2 regions of the Lysinibacillus sp. NPDC093197 genome follow, and region 1 is predicted to be linked to the other one. Evidence: riboswitches for the same ligand, from Rfam matches in the RefSeq annotation. Region 1 holds a riboswitch; the other holds the start of a gene.
What was found. Region 1 has a riboswitch for thiamine pyrophosphate ahead of thiM (hydroxyethylthiazole kinase). Riboswitches for the same ligand answer to the same signal wherever they lie in the genome.
Positions count from the first base shown of each region.

Region 2: linked by a shared signal. The riboswitch ahead of thiW (energy coupling factor transporter S component ThiW) and the one ahead of thiM (hydroxyethylthiazole kinase) in region 1 are both predicted to bind thiamine pyrophosphate.

Region 1 is NZ_JBIVOH010000006.1:117,825-125,782, forward strand. It holds gene sppA (signal peptide peptidase SppA) at 1-790, opposite strand, end outside; gene mbcS (acyl-CoA synthetase MbcS) at 975-2,561, opposite strand; TPP riboswitch at 2,756-2,854, shown strand; gene thiM (hydroxyethylthiazole kinase) at 2,946-3,701, shown strand; gene thiD (bifunctional hydroxymethylpyrimidine kinase/phosphomethylpyrimidine kinase) at 3,701-4,528, shown strand; gene thiE (thiamine phosphate synthase) at 4,515-5,147, shown strand; gene ACIP9G_RS16290 (alpha/beta-type small acid-soluble spore protein) at 5,263-5,475, opposite strand; gene thiI (tRNA uracil 4-sulfurtransferase ThiI) at 5,690-6,898, opposite strand; gene ACIP9G_RS16300 (cysteine desulfurase family protein) at 6,895-7,958, opposite strand, start outside.
Region 2 is NZ_JBIVOH010000008.1:193,501-201,458, reverse strand. It holds gene ACIP9G_RS18925 (ABC transporter permease) at 1-510, shown strand, start outside; gene ACIP9G_RS18920 (ABC transporter permease) at 507-1,304, shown strand; gene ACIP9G_RS18915 (ABC transporter substrate-binding protein) at 1,301-2,374, shown strand; gene ACIP9G_RS18910 (MFS transporter) at 2,776-3,972, shown strand; TPP riboswitch at 4,028-4,135, shown strand; gene thiW (energy coupling factor transporter S component ThiW) at 4,356-4,847, shown strand; gene ACIP9G_RS18900 (VWA domain-containing protein) at 4,907-7,504, opposite strand; gene ACIP9G_RS18895 (vWA domain-containing protein) at 7,488-7,958, opposite strand, start outside.

The DNA of each region.
Region 1 (7,958 bases):
CGATTAAGCCTGCTTCAAGTGCCTTTGTTCCACCAAGAATTCGACCATCTGCCACTTTTTTCACGTCAGCTTCAGACATATTACGTCCTTGTTCAACAATATCAACGAACTCTTCATATGATTCGTTAATCATATCTTGCATCATAGCGCGTTCTTCTGCTGTAATTTCACGCGTTGGACTCAGCATGTCTTTATGTTGCCCAGATTTAAACGTCTCAAATTTCACGCCAACTTTTTCTGCAAGTTCCTGATAATTAATAGATTGCATAATGACACCAATTGAACCTGTTATCGTATCACGGTGTGCATAAATTTTATCTGCTGGTGCTGAAATGTAGTAGCCACCTGATGCTGCCATCGAATCCATTGACACATAAATTGGAATTTGACGTTCCTCTTTAATTTGCAACAGTTTTTTATAAATTTCTGCCGATTCCTTTACACCACCACCTGGTGAATTAACACTAAGAACAATACCTTGTACTGAATCATCATATAAAATATTGTCCAACTGATTTAAGAAAAACTGGTGATCATAAGCAACGGTTTGCCATAATGTGTTCGATCCAACATCTTGAATCGTTCCATCAACTTTTAAATAGGCAATACGCTTACTATAATCTTCACCCTCAATAACCGTTTCATAAACATCTAAATTATTTCCAGCGACAATGCTGTCAAAATTACTAAAAAAGTCTGATTTAAATATGGCAAAAATCGTATTAATCCCTAATGAAAATACTAACAACACAGCTGCAATAGCCAAAGCTATCCACCTTTTCACATTCATACAAACGCCTCCTCATCACGTTATACGTCTAAATGTCCAAAACGTTTCACTTTTAAGTAATTTTTATGTAAAAATGTTCTGTTGTTTATTATTTTACTATAAATAAATGGGGCTACAACAAAAAATCAAAAGTTCATAAAAAAACATGAACTTTGATTTTCCGACTTTATTTCCTAGGAAATATTTATTGATGTGTGTAATGCGCTTTTTCTTGTTGTCGTAATTCGACACGACGGATTTTACCAGAGGCAGTCTTCGGTAACACTTCTACAAATTCAATCGCACGTGGATATTTATAAGGTGCAGTCAATAATTTCACATGGTTTTGTAACTTTTTAATAAGTGTATCATCCCCAGTCTCATTTTCACGAAGGACTATAAATGCCTTAACAATATTTCCTCTTACTTCATCTGGACTAGCAACAACAGCCGCTTCCTTTACTGTAGGATGTTTCATTAATGCATCTTCTACTTCAAATGGTCCTATTGTATAGCCTGAAGAAATAATGACATCATCTCCGCGGCCCTCAAACCAAAAATAGCCATCAGCATCTTTATATGCACGGTCACCTGTTATATACCATTCTCCGCGGAATTGTAGGTTTGTTCGTTCAGGATCTTGGAAATATTTTTTAAAGAGTGCAGGTGTTTCTCGATGCACTGCTATATCCCCAACAACACCTTCCGACACAGGATGTCCTAGGTCATCGATTATTTCTACTGTATTTCCTGGTGTCGGTTTACCCATTGAGCCGACGCGCGCTTCCATGCCAACCATTGTCCCAACAAGTAATGTATTTTCCGTTTGCCCGTAACCATCTCGAACCTGTATATCAAACGTTTCTGAGAACACTTTTACTACTTCACTATTCAGTGGTTCACCCGCTGATACAGCTTGGCGAATCTCGCTTAAATTATAGTCCTGTAAATTATTGAGTGCTGCCATAAAACGATACTCTGTCGGTGTACAACATAATACATTTACTTTAAATTTTTCAAGCAATGACAAATAAGTTGACGCATCAAATTTGCCTTTATAAACAAATGCCGTAGCACCACTTCCTAAAGTTGCTAGGAATGGACTCCAAATCCATTTTTGCCAACCGGGCGCCGCAGTAGCCCATACTATATCATTTTCTTGAACACCTAACCAATTCGGTGCCGTTGTCCGTAAATGAGCGTAACCCCAGCTATGTGTATGAACAGCCGCCTTAGGATTGCCAGTTGTTCCACTTGTATAGGCTAAAAAAGCATTGTCAGTACTTTTTGTCGGTGTAGGATTCGTATAGTCTGTAGGATGCTCCTCCATTTTTTCAAGCAACGGTTGCCATGGTGTATGAGCATGACCAATAACATATTGCAAAATACCCTTTAAGTTTTTCACTTCGTCAAATTGCTCAATATATGGCTCGTAGGCAATTATTCCTTTTGCATTTGCATGTGTAATTCGGTATTCAATATCCTTTGTACGCAACATTTCCGAACTAGGGATAATCGTTAAGCCCGCTTTTAATGCCGCTATGTAGACGATATATGCCTCGACAGATCTTGGAACCATAACTAAAAGCACATCGCCTTTTGTTAGTCCCTGCGAAGTAAATACATGGGCCGCCTGATTTGCTTTTTCAAGTAAAGTTGCATATGTAATATGTTGAATTTCTTCATGATTATTATAAACAATTAATGCATTTTTAGTTGGGTCCTGAGCATATTTCTCAATCTCCTCAACAATGTTATACCATTCTGGTGCGATTAAATCCTGTCTTTTCATAATAACTGCCTCCTTATTGCTAGGTTTATTATAAAACTCATTTTTTATTATTTTCAATGGATGAACCTTATTTTAAGAAAGTCATGACAATTATCATGGTTTATTATATGGCATCAGTCACTGCTTTCCAGATAATGATAAAATGCTATTGAATACTGTGGATAGGTATGTTACATTTTGGACAACTAAAAACTTCATGATTGCGGGGGGACTCATAACGAGTTGAGAAGGTAAAACCTGACCCTTTGAACCTGTTAGTTAATACTGACGTAGGGAGCAACACACATCTTATTATTGATGATAAGCTCTTTTTACGTGTATATTTCGCACGAAAAAAAGAGCTTTTTTGCATGCTTACGTCCGTCCAAAAAAAGGAGGACTACGATGATTTTTCAAACTATTCGTAAAAAACGACCACTCATTCATTGTATTACAAATTATGTTGTGGCAAATTTTCAAGCAAACGGCTTATTAGCAATTGGTGCTTCGCCTGTAATGGCAGATGAATCTCTGGAAGTTGAGGAGATGGTATCGATTGCATCAGCCTTATTGATTAATATTGGCACGCTTACTACCCGTACAAAAGAATCGATGTTACTTGCTGGAAAAAAGGCAAATGCGCTAGGTGTACCGATTATTTTGGACCCAGTTGGTGTTGGAGCAACAAATTTACGTAAACAAGCGATACAGCAATTATTAGAAGCCGTTCATTTTGCTGTTATTCGTTGTAATATCGGTGAGCTTGCCGCTATTGCTGATGTTCATTGGCAACAAAAAGGAGTAGATAGTGGTAGCGGTTCAATTTCTGTTAAAGATAAAGCAAAAGAAATTTCTAAAAAATATAATTGTATTGTTATTGTAACTGGTGAAAAAGATTTTATAACTGACGGAGAGCACTCCCAATGGATTATTGGTGGACATGCTCGAATGACAGAAGTTACAGGAACTGGTTGTTTGTTAAGTGCCATTTGCTGTGCAGCTTATATTGCAGGTAATGAGCCATTTTCTCAGTTGTGCAATACATTAACGTGCTATAAAAAAGTTGCTGAACATGCCGCTTCATCCGCGCCATATAACGGTGATTTTGCAGTTTCGGTCTTAAATGAATTACACCGTTTATCCAAGGACGGTGAAAAATAATGCATATTGTAACAACAATAGCCGGCTCAGATAGCGGTGGTGGAGCTGGTATCCAAGCTGATTTAAAAACATTTCAGGAATTAGACGTATTCGGGACATCCGTTATAACTGCTTTAACAGCACAAAACACATTAGGAGTGAACGGTGTACTTCCAATTGAACATGCTTTTGTAAATAAACAACTTCATTCACTACTGGATGATTTTTCAATTAGTGCAATAAAAACAGGAATGCTTTTTTCTTCAGATATTATTCATACAATTGCACGAGCTCTGTCTAATTTAAATATTCCGCTTATCGTTGATCCTGTAATGATTGCAAAAGGAGGAGAAAACTTATTACAACAAGAAGCAGTTGAGGCATTAAAAAAAGATTTATTACCTCTTGCTACAATCGTAACGCCTAATATTCCAGAAGCAGAGACACTTACTGCTAGAAAAATAAACAATTTATCAGACATTCAGCAAGCTGCTCAATCATTATTAAAATTAGGTGTTCAATGTGTCATTATCAAAGGCGGACATTTACATGACGATCATTTTGCAACAGATTATGTATTTTTTGAAGATGGCGAATCATTTTCAATGCAATCTACTCGAATTGCAACGAAAAACACGCATGGAACGGGATGTACATTTTCTGCTGCATTAACCGCTTTTATTGGTCAAAAAAAACCTTTAAAACAAGCAATTATTGAAGCGAAAAAATTTATTCAATTAGCTATTAGCCATGATTTATCGATTGGAAATGGCAATGGACCAACAAATCATTTTGCTTACAAAAAATTTCATGATACTTGCGAGGTGACCATACATGAAAAGGAGTGACTTACAGCTTTATTTTATAATGGGCACAGCGAATGTGAAAAATAGACAACCTTTAGAAATACTTGAGGCAGCATTGCAAGCAGGTATTACGATGTTTCAATTTCGTGAAAAAGGACAACATGCATTGACGAATGAGCACTACGAGCATTTTGCACGTCAATGCCAAAATCTATGCAGGAAATATAACGTTCCCTTTATCGTCAATGATGATATCGACCTTGCCCTTAAGCTTAATGCAGATGGTATTCACATAGGTCAAGATGATTATCCCGTCTCACTAGTACGACAAAAAATTGGACAAATGATCCTTGGTGTTTCTGTCCATACAGCTACTGAATTGCAAGTTGCTTTAAAATATGGAGCAGATTATATAGGTATTGGTCCTATTTATGCAACCACATCTAAAAACGATGCCAAACCACCTTGTGGAACAGAATTTTTACATCAAGCACATAGCATGAATCCGCTGTTGCCGATTGTCGCAATTGGTGGTATTGACTGCCTGAATGCATCTGCTGTTATTAAAGCAGGTGCAGATGGTGTCGCTGTTATTTCTGCTATTTGCGAAAGTAATGACATTCAAAAAACCGCTTCAACTTTCAAATCATTGTATTTATAGCTTTGTTATATGTATGCATGTAATCGTCTGGCATAAAAAAACTAAATTTAAACAAACTAAAACCAGTGCCTTTTACGGTCACTGGTTTTAAGTTTAATAATTGCTTATTCTGCAATTATTGGTTTTTTGGCATACCTTTTAATTGAGATTCTGCCATTTGTACAAGACGTTTAGTGATTTCACCACCAACGGAACCGTTAGCACGAGCTGAAGCATCAGCTCCTAATTGAACACCAAATTCTTGTGCAATTTCGTATTTCATTTGATCAAGTGCTTGTTGTACACCAGGTACTGCAAGCTTGTTTGAACTACCATTGTTGTTTGTCATGTCTGTCTCACCTCCTTGTGATTATAGAATGTGCGATATTTGTTTTTTAATACAAAAAAAATAAAGGTAAAATGTAACTCTAAAGGAAATTGACTAGAAAATTAAAAAAAGAACCGTCCCAAATACGATTTTGAGACGGTTTCCTTCTTATTAAATGGCGTTTTTAAATAAATGCAAAACAACGATAAATTTATTTGTTACGCCCGTAATTTTTTTATAAAAGATCTGCAAATTTATCTGTTGACTGCTCTTTTTTCGGGAAAATGTAAACTTCACGGTTGGTCACAGCACGTTCAATTAGGTCATCGAAATCAGAAAAGCTTTCATAATGCTCTACTTTTTCAAGCTTTGGTTTCGTTTTCGGACTAGCAGGTGTGAAAATTGTACAGCAATCTTCAAATGGCTGAATCGACGTTTCATATGTGCCGATTTTCTCCGCAATTTCAATAATGTCTAATTTATCATTCGATATAAGCGGACGTAAAATCGGTGTATTCGTTACAGCGTTAATAGCAGTCAAACTTTCAAGCGTCTGACTTGCTACTTGTCCAAGACTTTCACCTGTTACTATGGCAAGTGCGTTAATTTCTTCACGTACTTTATCTGCAACTTTTAACATCATACGACGTGTTGTAGTCATAGACACATTAGATGGCACTTTTTCTTTAATAAGCACTTGGATTTCTGTAAACGGAATAACATGTAATCGAATACTTGCGCCGAATTTTGTTAGCTCATTTGCTAACACTTTTACTTTTTCTAATGAATTTTGACTTGTATATGGTGGGCTAAAGAAATGAATTGCCTCTAAACGCACACCACGTTTCATCATTAAGTAGCCTGCAACAGGACTATCAATCCCACCTGAAAGCATTAATAATGATTTTCCGTTAGAACCAACAGGCATACCACCTGCGCCAGGAATAACTTGCGCCATCATATAAGTTGAATCGTGGCGCACTTCCACGCGTAGCTCTACATCTGGATGTTTCACTTTTACAGATAAATTTTGATATTGAGGTAAAACATGAGCGCCAATTTCACGCTGAATTCCGTGAGAATCTAATGGGAATGTTTTATCTGTACGTTTAACTTCAACTTTAAAAGTTAATTGTTCATGTTTAAATGTATCCATAATCGTAATTGCAAGCTGTTTCATGGCATCCATATCTTTGTCACAAGCAGCAACAGGACTAAATGATTGAATCCCAAAAATTTTCGGTAATCCTTCTACTAAAACATTCATTTGTGCCTCATCTTGAATGGCGATAAACATACGATCACGTTCTGTACGAATGTGTAAATGCCCTAAATCTGCAAACGCATAGCGAATATTCTCACGTAAACGACGGATAAAATCCATTTTGTTGCGTCCTTTTGTCGATAGTTCGCCATAACGAATTAATATTTCTTTCCAAATCATAATAAAAGTTCTCCTTTTAGTTCCATCAATACTTTTTTGATAGCTAGTATAAATTGTGCTATGTCTTCAGATGTTACATGTGCGCCAAAACTCACACGAATAACACCTTTTTTAAAATGTTCATCAATATTTAATGCTTCTACAACATGGCTCGTTTTTGTTTGCTTTGACGAACAAGCACTTGATGTAGATACAATGACACCATATTTTTGTAAGGCATTTATAATTACCTCACCTTTTAAATCACGAATACTAAATGATAAAATATGAGCTGCACTCTCTGGGGTAGATAAAATATGGACAACGTCACCAAATTGCCCTAGCTCAGCACGGATTTGCTGCTGCCATTTACGGTATTTTTCCGCGCGTTCATTCATTGTTTCTACTGCAATACGAGCTGCTTTCGACAGTGCTACTGCTTGCGGAACAGCAACTGTGCCACTACGTAAACCAAATTCTTGTCCTCCGCCTAAAGCATATGGCTGCCATTGCATTTTTTTTCTGAATGCTAAGACACCCGAGCCTTTAAATCCATGAATTTTATGTCCAGAGATTGTAATACAATCAGGACCTTCCTCACCGTTAAATGTTAAAGGTAATTTTCCGAAGCTTTGTACTGCATCGATATGGAATGCCGCTCGACTTTCTGCATGGACGATTGTAGCAGCTTCAAATATAGGTTGAATAGCTCCCATTTCATTATTCACATGCATCATACTAACTAAAATCGTATCTTTGCGTATTTTTGCCTTTAGCTCATCTAATGAAATTACACCTTGTGCATTTACATGTAAATACTCTATTTCAAAGCCTTCTTTTTCAAGCTGTTTGACTGATTCTAACACAGAAGGATGCTCTATTTCCGTAGTTAAAATATGTTTACCCTTATGTGTGTTGCCACGTGCTAAACCAATAATTGCTGTGTTATTTGATTCGGTACCACCTGAAGTAAATAGCACATTTTTTGCTTCAGTCTTCAAAATATCTGCTACTTGCTCACGCGCACGCATTAATAATTCATTTGATTCTACACCCATGGCATGAATCGATGCAGGGTTCG
Region 2 (7,958 bases), on a different contig from region 1:
ATTAATTTATTGTTAAAAACATACGCGTTTATAGGGATTTTTGGTTTATATGGTCCGATTAACGCAGCGATTGAAGTATTCGGCTTCGATCCGAAGCAAATGCTATTCACAGATATTAGCTTTGTCTTTGTATCTGTTTATATTTTTATACCATTTATGATTTTACCAATTTTCAACTCATTGGATCGTCTAAATCCAACGCTTATATACGCAGCCCGCGACCTAGGTGCATCTGCTTTTACAACGTTCCGTCGCGTCGTATTACCATTGACGATGGATGGCGTTAAATCAGGGATTCAAGTTGTATTTATTCCAGCTTTATCACTATTCATGATTACTCGCTTAATTGCAGGGAATCGTGTCATTACTCTGGGTACAGCAATTGAACAGCAATTCCTTGTGACGCAAAACTGGGGCATGGGTTCTACGATTGCCGTATTTTTAATTTTATTCATGGTGATTATTATGCTTATTACAGGTCAAAAGGATAAAGGAGGTCGCGTACGATGAGCAAACTCTCAACATCTGCAAAAGTGTATTTAGCGATTGTTTTTATCGTCCTGTATGCACCTATATTTTACTTAGTCTTTTACTCATTCAATAGTGGGGATTCCATGACTAACTTCCAATCCTTTACATTGGACCATTACAAGGCAGTTTTCGAGGATTCAAGACTACTCGTTATATTAATTAATACGGTAATTGTTGCACTGCTTTCAGCCCTTATCTCGACAATTATTGGCACATTAGGAGCAATTGGTATTGTTACGGTAAAAGATTCGAAAATGCGCAATACTCTACTTTCTTTAAATAATGTGTTAATCGTTAGTCCAGATGTTATTATCGGCGCAAGCTTTTTAATATTATTTACAATGGTTGGCATTAAACTAGGCTTTGCTTCGGTATTATTAGCCCATGTAGCGTTTAGTGTTCCTATTGTAGTACTTATGGTTTTACCGAAATTGCTAGAGATGAATAAGTCGTTAATTGATGCAGCTTTAGATCTTGGCGCTTCAAAAAAAGATGTCATGATGCGCGTTATTTTACCGTATATCCAACCTGGTATTTTTGCAGGTTTCTTTCTCGCTTTAACTTATTCATTGGATGACTTTGCCGTAACATTTTTCGTAACAGGAAATGGCTTTAGTACATTATCTGTTGAAATTTACTCGATGGCTCGTGCAGGTATTTCTTTAACGGTTAACGCAATTTCTGGTTTAGTATTCTTCGTAACTATATTAGTTGTAGTCGGCTATTATTTCTTTACTAGCCGTACAAGTAAAAGAACGGGGGGACAACAATGAAATCTTTAATTCAAGCTACTATCGCTATTCTTGTCGTTTCCGCCCTTTTAATGTACGCTGCTGACGCAATGAGTGCGAACGGTGGTAAAAGTGGTAAAGATACATTAACGATTTTTAACTGGGGAGAATATATCGACCCTGATTTGCTAAAGCAATTCGAAAAAGAAACGGGTATCCATGTTATTTACGAAACATTTGACTCCAATGAGGCAATGATGACGAAAATTAAACAAGGTGGTACGGCTTACGATATTGCAGTGCCATCTGAATATATGATTGAAAAAATGAAGGAAGAAAACTTACTACTTCCGTTAGATAAAACGAAAATACCTAATTTTAAAAATATCGATCCGTATTTTCTCGATTTACCATTTGATGATAACAATGAATACTCTGTTCCTTATTTCTGGGGCACAGTAGGTATTGTCTATAATCCAGATTTGGTCGGTGACTTAGATTTCTCTTCTTGGGAAGATTTATGGGACCCATCGTTAAAACGTAAAGTATTTTTAGTAGATGGTGCACGTGAAGTTATTGGCATGGGCTTAAATAGTCTTGGTCATTCCCTTAACTCGTTAGATGACCATGAGTTACGTCAGGCTACAAATAAACTAATTACACTCGCACCAAACGTTAAAGCAATCATCGGTGATGAAATTACACCTTTAATGATTAATAACGAAGCGGCTGTCGCTCTCACATGGTCTGGTCAAGCAGCAGATATGTTATTTGAAAATGAAGACTTAGACTTTGCTGTTCCAGAAGAAGGCTCAAATTTATGGTTTGACAATATGGTTATCCCGAAAACTTCAAAAAATGTTGATGGTGCACATGCTTTTATTAACTTTATGTTGAAAGCGGAATCTGGTGCTCAAAACGCTGATTATGTAGGCTATTCTACACCTAATATTGCAGCGATGAACTTAATGGATAAAGAAGTTGTAACTGATGAGCGCTTCTACCCTTCCGAGGAGCAACGCAAAAAATTAGAAGTATATAAAAACCTTGGTCCAGAATATTTAGGCAAATACAATGAATTGTTTTTAGAATTTAAAATGAGTATTCGATAAATACTAAAGAGAAAAAACAATATTTTTCTCTCTCAAAGAGTCGACAAAAGGCATCAAAAGTTTAAATACTTGGTGTCTTTTGTCATTTTTTCTTTTGATAGTTCTAATAGAGAATTTCACTTCCGATATGTTCAGTTAATTGGAGCGGAGGGCGGCGACTCCTGCGGGAACGCACAACACGTAAGACGCAACAGGCTGCGCGCCAGCGAGGGTTGCGGCTTACAGTATACCCGTGGAAAGCGACCGCCCGTAGTGGAAATCAACGGTATTATTCATAGGAAAAAACAATGTCTCTGTTCCAATCACCAGGTCATTCATCTACGACTATAATCCAATAGCCAAGCAATATTTCTTTATGATAGACTGGAGTAATGTTTCAATAGAAAAAAGGGGGGTATTCGATGACCCAGCAGAAGTCTAACAAGGCGGCTTTGTATATTTTAATGTTTAATATGTTTATCGCAATGGGGAGTATCGGAATTATTATTCCTGTTATGCCAAAGTACTTACATATATTTGGTGCAGCAGGACAAGTTCTTGGCATGTTAATTGCAACGTTCGCCTTTGCACAATTCATTTTTTCTCCAATTGCTGGGAATCTTTCGGATCGATATGGTCGAAAAAATTTGATTATTTTTGGTCTGATTGTAACTGGTATTGGGCAAATTTCGTTCGGGCTATCTACAGACGTTTGGATGCTTTTTGTTGCTCGATTCTTAGGAGGTTTAGGTTCTGCCTTTGTAGCACCTCCAATTATGGCGTTTGTAGCAGATATCACAACGTATGAAGAACGAGGTAAAGGAATGGGCATGTTAGGTGCCGCTATGTCTCTTGGTTTTATGATTGGACCAGGTATTGGTGGATTCCTATCTAAAGTTAGTTTGCATTTCCCATTTTTTATGGCTGGAGGAGCTGCTATTATTGCCTCTATCCTTTCATTGTTGTTATTACCTTCTACAAAACCAAGTGCAGCTCAGAAAGCACAAAAGCAAGACAATCTCGTGAGGCAGATGGCACGTTCAGTCCAAATGCCATACTTTGTTATGTTGGTTATTATGCTAGTGTTCTCGTTCGGCATCGCCAATTTCCAAACGACATTATCATTATTTGTGACAGACAAATTTAACTACACACCTACTGATATTGCGATCATTTTAACTGTCGGTGGCGCATTTGGTGTTGTTGTGCAAATGTTCATCATAACACCACTCTTTAAACGCTTTGGGGAAATGAAAGTTGTATTAGTCAATTTATTTATTGCTGCTGTAGCTATTTTCCTAATATTATTTGTTTCTGGCTTCGCACTTATTTTAGTTGTCGCAACGATTTTCTCAACGGCAACAACACTGATTCGCCCAGCCGTCAACACACTGATTTCTAAACTTGCTGGCAATGAACAAGGTTTAGCCGCTGGACTTACCAATGCCTATATGAGCCTTGGAAATATGATTGGTCCTGCACTTGCGGGTCTTTTATTCGATTGGAATATGAACAGCCCGTATATATTTGGGGCAATTATTTTAATGACATGCTTCTTACTAGCGCTTATTTGGACATTGAAAAAGGCGCCGCATCTTATGCAGCCTGATGCAAATTAGTCCATTGACAATTATTTGTAATATGGTACATTTATTATCGAAAAATTAAATCGTTTAACACCACTAGGGGAGTCTTTACAAGGCTGAGACGTATATGCTCATATACGGACCCTTTGAACCTGATCTAGTTCACACTAGCGGAGGGAAGTGGCGACGCTTGCTTTCGTGTAATTTAAAATGCAAGGCCGCTTCCTTTCGTGACAAGGAAGCGGCTTTTTTGTATTCATTAGACAGTGCTATCGGTGATTTTGCGAGGTCTACCGGCGATTTGTCCGGTTTTATCGGCGATTTCGGAAGTGCTATCGGCGATTTGTCACATTTTACCGGCGGTTCACTGGGTTCTATCGGCGATTCATCGCACAAAACTAAAAGGAGTATCTATCATGTCTATTCGAAAACTAACTACGATGGCTTTATTAGTAGCTATTGCAGTAGCAGGTTCTATTTTTGTCTCCATTCCAACTGGCATTGCACGTGCTTATCCTGTACAACATGCGATCAACGTCATCTGTGCCATTCTATTAGGTCCTATGCCTTCCATCGTCGTTGCTATAGTTACATCATTGATTCGTATTTTAACAGGCACAGGCTCTCTTTTAGCGATTCCTGGAAGCGTCATCGGTGCGGCATGTGCAGCCTTTGCTTATAAATACAGTCGCAACTACTGGCTTGCTGGTATTGGTGAAGTATTTGGCACTGGTATCCTTGCCTCATTAGTCGCTGTACCATATGCGCAGTTATTAATGGGAACGTCCGTAGGAGCATTATTTTTTATGCCTGCATTTTTTACATCTAGTTTAATTGGGGCATTTCTTGGTATTATGATTGCTAGCAGTCTAAAGAAAACCGCATCGCATCTTCTTATTACGAAGTAGCTATGTTTATAAAAAAAACGATAGCACACGCTTTTAGCAATGTGCTATCGTTTTTTTAATTAAGAGCGTTTTTTCATCCCTTTTAATAACTGTGCAACGTTCGTGTCTTCCGACTGTACAGTTGCTTCTTCTACAGACTTTTCTTTTTGTTTATGCCTTGTTATGAAGCTCCAGCCAAAGCGTCGAATCGTAATATCTACGAAGAATAATAGCATCCCCGTTAATAATAACCATGTTGCAATATTTTGGCGCTCTGCTCCTTTGTTAGTGAACTTACGGAACACATCTTGTGGTTCTTTCAAGACAGAGCCACCAGTTTGCTTCGTTAGTTGCTCGACAAGTGTTTCATTCACTGGACGTAATTCATATTCTGCACTGTACGGTACGCTTAGTCCAGCCTGGTAAATCGCCTGTTCTTCGTCAGCAATACGGAAAAAAATCAACCCTGGTTTAGCTTGGACGACTGCACGTACTTGCGAAGCAGAAATCGTTTCAAGCTGCAAATCAAGCTCCTCGCCAGATTCATCAACAGCGACAATATCTAAAAAGGCAGCTTCATTTGTCGGGTCCGTGATGATAAATGAGCCATCTGTATCAAGACGTACATCATAGGCTACATCATTATAACTTGGTAGCATTTGCGAAATGATTGTTTGCCAAAATGATCCCCATCCTTGCCATCTTGCCCAGTCACCAGCCCATTTCCCTGTCGAATCTGATGTGAAAGCGAAAGTTTTACCAAGTCCATATTGCCATTGAGCCAATACAGGGTCTTCCTTCTCGCTTTCGGCAATCACAGCAGCTCCCTGCTTCGCTGTCGTACCAATATATGCATTCATTTGTGGCACACCATTTGCAAAGAGTGCATTCCATCCAGTTGCATTATAAATTGTAGGGTAAAATGGATTGTCTTCTATATAAGTACGGGAAATCATGGCTGTCTCACGTGATAAAATTGAAGGAATTGTTTGTTCATCAATGACATCATAAAAACGACCACTACCCATTTCACTTAATGACTGTAGTAAGTTGCCATCTGCATCTTGTCCAATCGCCACTGTAGAAAGTGTAATCCCTTGTTCTTTACCATTTTCAATTAAATCCTCATAATTGCCTGATTGCGACTGTCCATCAGTTAATAAAATAATATGCTTCCTCTGCAATTTTAAATCTGCCAAACTATCATATGCCGCTGCAAGTGAACTATATATTTCCGTACCACCACCTGGAGTTACCGATAAAATCGTATCGACTGCTTCCTCTTTATTACCAAGCGGTCCAGTTTCAATGATTTCCCAAGGACGATCATCAAAGGCAATAAACCCAAGCGTATCCTCATCGCGTAACATTTCAACTGATCGTGCGGCCGCTTCTTTCGCTAGCTCTAATTTTGAGCCATACATACTTCCTGAACGGTCAAGTACGATGACAAGTCCTAGCGATGGCAATTGCTCTTTACCCTTTATCTCCATCTCAACAGGTAATAATGTTTCAATCGGCGTTTTAAAATAGCCACCCAAGCCGAAGCTATTTTCACCGCCGACCATTGTAAAGCCAACACCAAAGTTTTTGACTGCCTGCTCAATAACGCCCATCTTCGCTTCACCGACTAAGTGTCCAGGTACATTATCGAAAATAATAGCGTTATATTGCAAATAGCTAGAAAGTTCATTTGGTAAGCTTGCTGCATCTATCACATCATAGGAGATTGAATTCGCCCCTAGCGCTGCAGCAATTGGTGATGTCGTATCGTAGCCATTAACAATGAGTAAATGTGGCTCACTTTGCACCATTGTAATACTTGTTAATTTATTATTTTCAAAAATAGCATCTTGTCCAACTTGCACGTGTGCCTCATATTTTACAAGCCCCTCTGCAGTTGCCGTATGTTTATATGTGAAAACATTTGAACCTTGTGCAAGTTCTACAGACTCGCGATGAATGAGTTTGTCATTTTCGTACAGTAATAGTTCACCTTGTCCTGCAGCTGTAGCATTTACTTCCGTAACAAGCTGCTGCTGTTCACCTACGTAAGCTACTTGTGGTGTGACAAAGCTTTTTAGAGACACATCATTCGTCACGCTTTGATGAAATGGAACGACATCTACACTAATATTGGAGCCCTTTAGCTTCGTTGCAAAATCTAGTGCGCTCCCTTGTGTCTCATTGGCATCTGTTAGTAAAACAAGTCTTGTTGCCTTTTTAGGATCGACAATACCTGTAGCAAGTTGAAGACTTTGCTCAATATTCGTTTGGTCTGTTCCTTTGACTTCAGTAAATTTGGGAACTTCCTTTAATGATTTCGATAAAATCGCTTCTGTTTGGAGAGTTGATGAAAAAGAGTAAATCCCTGCAAGTTGTTCATCCTTTTTCGATTTCAAACTTTCCTCTATAAAACTAGTCATTTCCGCTTCTGTGTTATTCATCGAAGCAGAACGGTCAACTAAATATAATACTTGCTCGTCCTTTACTGGTAATAAAATATAGGGCGCTGCGAGTGCAAAGACCAAACAACCGATTGCTATTACACGAATGCTCATTACAACAAGATGACTTTTTTTCAGGCGCATACGCTCTTGCCAATAAGTCCACCCAAAGTACATAAACAATGGCACTAATAACAATAAGGCTAATGGCGTATCAATTCGTAAATCCACGACGTCGTTGCACCTCCCACTCTGCTACAAGCAAACATAAAATAATGAGTATTAACCAAGGGACAAATGAAGCCTTTGATACTTCTTCTTTGCCATTTTGCTGAAGCTCTCCAAGCGTATAGCTCGTCCCTTCTTCTATCACACGTTCAGGTGCCTGTAGTTGCACGATAAGACGTTTTTCTTCACTACTTGAGCGAGCCGTGTAAATACCTGGCTGCATCGGTGCAGTTAATAAACCGTTAGTAATTGACGATAAAAATTCATCGTCCTGAGAATAGACACTCCAATCTCCTTGTGCTAACGCAACTGAACGTTGCTCATTTGGTGCGAAAATGCCAAGAGACCCTACTGATTCAGATAATTGTTGTTCCGCACTCCATAAAAATAACGGGAATGAAGGATATAATGGCCAATCCGTATCTGCAATATCAGCTAGAACGATAATATCCCCTTG